2 regions of the Leucobacter sp. GX24907 genome follow, and region 2 is predicted to be linked to the other one. Evidence: riboswitches for the same ligand, from Rfam matches in the RefSeq annotation. Region 2 holds a riboswitch; the other holds the start of a gene.
The links. Region 2 has a riboswitch for thiamine pyrophosphate ahead of ACUYV6_RS06525 (thiamine ABC transporter substrate-binding protein). Riboswitches for the same ligand answer to the same signal wherever they lie in the genome.

Region 1 (2,197 bases), on a different contig from region 2:
GGAATCGTCGAGGTCTCGGGGCAGCGCGTTCGCACGCGCAACACTCACGGCACCGGCTGCTCGCTCTCCTCAGCGATCGCGACGCGGGTCGCCCGTCATGGGGAGTGGGAGGCCGCCGTGCGAGAGGCGAAGGCGTGGCTCACGCAGAGCCTCGCCGCCGCAGACGAACTTGAGGTCGGATCGGGCCATGGGCCGATCCACCACTTCGCCGGTCTCTGGCACGGCGACGGCCTCACCCCTTGACCAGACCCCCGTCGACAATGAGATTCTGACCCGTGACTCCGCGCGCCCACGGCGACGCGAGGAACAGCACGGTGTCGGCGAGCTCGGCGGGGGTCGTCACGCGCCGCAGCGGAGTGCCCGCCGCAATCGCGTCGAACACCGCCTCAGGCGTCGCAGCCGAAGCGTCGGTTGTGCGCAGCAGACCACCCGACACCATATTGACGTTGACGCCGAACTGACCGAGGTCGTCGGCGAACGTTCGCGTGATCGACAGCAGCGCGGCCTTCGCAGCGGTGTAATCGTGGTACGGAACCACGGGGTGCTGGAAGAGGTTCGTGCCGATATTCACGATGCGTCCGAAGCCGTGCTCGCGCATGCCGTCGAGCACCGTCTGGATGAGCGCCACCGGCGCCTGCACGGAGCCGACGAACTGCGCCGCGAGTTCCTCCGCCGCAATCTCGTCGGCCTTCGGTCGGCCGTCTCCGTTGAAGGAGAAGTCGATGAGCGCGTTGTTCACCAGCGTTGTCACGGGTCGCCCGAAGTGCGCGGTGCCGCGAGCGACGAGGTCACGGACCTGCTGAGGATCCCGCACGTCTGCGGCGAGCGCGACTGCCCGCTCGGGGAAGCGTTCGACGAGCTGCTGCGCGGCCGTCTCCGAGCGCAGGTAGTTGACGATGACGCTCGCGCCGGCCCCGAGGAAGGCCTCACTGATCGCGGCCCCCAGCCCGCGGGCCCCGCCAGTGACCAGCACCAGCTGGCGGTTGATCGGGAGGGCGCTCTCAGAAGGAGCGTCGGTGCACGTGGGTGCGGCGTAGGCGGGTGCTGGCGTCTCGGCGGTCGTGTTCTGGGCGGTCATCGTCGGGCTTCCTTCGGTTCGGCGGCGAAGGGTACCCAGATCGATCGCCCCGTGGTGCGGGGTGAGAGCGCGCGCCGAGGCTGCGCAGGCATCGCGAACATACAGGACATCCCTTCGCCAGTGCTAACTGGATCAGGTTCGACGGGTGTGGTCTCAGCCGCCGGTTGCGGCACCCCGTGTCACTGCCTCTGTTCTATCACAGCCCGCTGGCACGCGAACGCAGTCCGCGTGCCCTGCCGCTTACTCGGCCGGCTGCGCCTCCGACTGCTGGCCGCCCGACTGCTGCTCGGCAACCTGCTTGCGCACCTCATCCATGTCGAGCCCGCGGATTCCGGTGATCAGCTGCTCGAGCGAAGCCTCGGGCAGGGCTCCGGCTTGCGCGAACACGCCGATCCCATCGCGGAACGCCATGAGCGTCGGGATCGACGAGATCCGGAACATCGCGGCGAGCTCCTGCTGCGCCTCGGTGTCGATCTTGCCGAACACCAGGTCGTCGTGCTTCTCAGATGCCTTCTCGAAGACCGGCCCGAACGCTCGGCAGGGGCCGCACCACTCCGCCCAGAAGTCGAGCACGACGATGTCGTTGTTCTCGAGAGTGGTTTCGAGGTTGTCTTTGGTGATCTCGATGGTGCTCATAGTGTTCCGCGCCCGGCAGGCGCCCCCCTGTCCTTTCGTCGGGATCCTGAGCCGCCACGATACATGCTGGGCCTCTCGACGACCAGGGGCTTCCGCCGCATCAGAACAGCATGTCATCGGTCACCCTCGTCATCGCCTGCGAGATGCCCTCCGACTCGCGCAGCGCCCACTCGGCCAACTCCTCATCACCGGTCTGGGCGGGGTCGAGCCAGCGGTCATGCGCGTCGCGGGGCAGGATCAGCGGCATCCGATGCCAGGTGTCCGCTGCCTCGCCGACCGCATGCCGGGTGACGAGCGAGTAGGTGACGAGCTGTGCACCGCCCGGTATCGGGACCGTACGCGTGATCGTCGCGATGCCGAACGCCTCGCCGCCGGGGAGCTCGAAATCTCGACCCTTCTCGCGATACCAGGATGCTGGAGACAGCGCGCGGCGCTGGAACGGCCCTCGCCAGGCCGGCGAGAGCGCGAGCCGATCCACCCTGC
Region 2 (2,197 bases):
ATTACCAGCCGGTCGCCTCGCTCCAGGTCTTCAGCCAGCCGTCGCGGCCGGCACCGATCTCGGGAGCGGGCAGGTCGTTCGGCTCGCTCGGCAGCGGAGCGAATTCCTCCCACTCCTCCGGCAAGTATGCGCCGTCGTCGACTGGGTAGACGTACATGCTGTCGGCGATCGTGTCTTGGAACTCACGCGAGACCAGGTAGTCGACGACCGCCTGCGCCCCCTCGGGGTTGGCGGCACCGGCCAGCACTCCGGCATATTCGATCTGCGAGGAGCAGGTATCGAGGAGCGCCTTCGTCGTGGTTTCGGATCCGTCCTCGGTGACCGTCCAGGCGGGCGACGAACTGTACGACAGGACGATCGGCGACTCGCCGCCCTCGCCGCCTTGCGTGAACTGACCGTTGTAGGCCTCCGTCCAACCCTGCTCGATCCGTGCGTCGTTGGCCGCCAGATCGGCCCAGTAGTCGGCGAAGCCGTCTTCGCCGAACTTCGCGACCGTGCCGACGAGGAAGGACGCTCCTGTCGACGACGATGCGGGGTCGAGGAGCACGGTCAGGCCCCGGTACTGCTCATCGGTGAGATCATCGTAGCTCGTGGGCTCTGGCAGGTCGTGATCTTCAAACCACGCAGGATCGATGTTGATGCAAGTGGCTCCCTGGGTGACAGGAGTGAGCGAGCCTTCTTCGTCGTAGAGCAGCTCCTCGGCCCCTTCGGGCAGGGTGTCGGGAACGTATGGAGTGCTCACTCCGTCGGCAATGCGCGAGGCGAACACGTTGTCGATACCGAAGAACGCGTCAGCGATCGGAGCGCCCTCGGTGAGTACGAGCTGGCTCGAGAGCTCTCCGCCATCACCTGCCGAGACCACTTCGACGTCGTAGCCGGTCGCGGCACTGGCTGCCGCAGCGAACTCCTCGTTCGGGAACGAGTCATGCACGACCAGCGTGACCTTCTCGTCACCGTCCCCGCTAGTCCCTTCGGACGAGCCTGAGGCGCACGATGTGAGCGCGAGGCCCAGGACTGCGGTCGCCGCGATCGATACGGTGAGTGAACGTGCAAGCGTCATTGAGGGCTTCCTTCCTCCGCTGGTATGAACCAGATCAGGTTGAACGGTCGAAGCTCGCGTAGCTTCCTCTCAGCCCGCCGCGTGCGGACCCCCGTGGATTGCCCCTCCACCTTAGCCGCTGCCCGACCGCCGCACCAATCGTGATGCCAGAGCATTCCGCGTTACCCGACTTCGAGAGCACTCTCTGCCCTCGGGTCGCTCGCTGCCTTCGGAAGCACTACTCCGACTTCGGAGGTGCGTCACCGTCCCAGGAGAACGCGCGCAGGAGGGCTTCCTCTTCTTCGGGAGTGAGCTGGCTGTCCGCCGAAACATCGAGCGGCGGCAGGTCGTTCGGAACAGTGTCCTCCGAAGTCGAGCCCTCCGGAGAGGTATGCGCATCAGCGCCATCGTCAGCCGCCTCAGTGCCGTCGTCGGTCGCCTCGGCGGCATCGGCGCGAACGGATGCATCGATCTCGACATGTTCCTCGTCGAGGCCCGATTGCTCGTCGTGGGCCGCCCGTTCGTGCTCCGCAGTGTCCTGGTTCACGACGACCGGGTAGCGCTCTTCCTCGGAGTCGGGTTCCGGTGCGCGGCCTCGCGCACCGCTCCGGGATTCGCGCACACGGCGCGCGAGTGCTTCCATCCCGGCGCCGGATGCGGCGATCCCGGTCGAGACTCGATCTCGGCTGGCATCGCGCACTCGAGTGGCGACGGCGGGAACCGTGCTGCGGATCCGTTCCGCATCGATCCGCCCGACAACGGCGCCCACCAGCAGCCCGACGCCGAGCTCCGCGGCGATCAGCCCTCCGACCTTCCACGCATCAGCACCGGCGACCGAAAGCCGATCCGGTCCCAGCGATCCGGAAGCCAGCATCACCGCACCGGCGATCACGAGCCCGATGAGCAGCGACGCGATCACCGGAACCGCGATCACAACCGACCACGGTGCGCCGCGTAACCCGCTCAAGCGGGAAGAGAGCACGCCGATCCCGATTCCAAGTACGACGACGAGCATCGGGGCGAGGAGCGCCGCCGGACCCCATCCCTGCGGTAGGGCTCCCAGTATCGGCACCGCAGGCAGCGGCCCGACGAGCGTATCGAACGGCGAGACCAAGGTGCCCTCTCCGAGCGAGAAGCCCGCGCCGCTGAACCATGACA

Region 1: it holds a riboswitch for thiamine pyrophosphate, as region 2 does, so the genes downstream of both, ACUYV6_RS11320 (3-oxoacyl-ACP reductase) here and ACUYV6_RS06525 (thiamine ABC transporter substrate-binding protein) in region 2, are expected to answer to the same signal.

Annotation. Positions count from the first base shown of each region.
Region 1 is NZ_JBSGPD010000007.1:2,780-4,976, forward strand. Features, by position in the region: gene thiD (bifunctional hydroxymethylpyrimidine kinase/phosphomethylpyrimidine kinase) at 1-243, shown strand, start outside; gene ACUYV6_RS11320 (3-oxoacyl-ACP reductase) at 233-1,078, opposite strand; TPP riboswitch at 1,171-1,265, opposite strand; gene trxA (thioredoxin) at 1,319-1,714, opposite strand; gene ACUYV6_RS11330 (SOS response-associated peptidase family protein) at 1,815-2,197, opposite strand, start outside.
Region 2 is NZ_JBSGPD010000003.1:298,861-301,057, reverse strand. Features, by position in the region: gene ACUYV6_RS06530 (ABC transporter permease) at 1-2, opposite strand, end outside; gene ACUYV6_RS06525 (thiamine ABC transporter substrate-binding protein) at 2-1,060, opposite strand; TPP riboswitch at 1,055-1,165, opposite strand; gene ACUYV6_RS06520 (cell division protein PerM) at 1,278-2,197, opposite strand, start outside.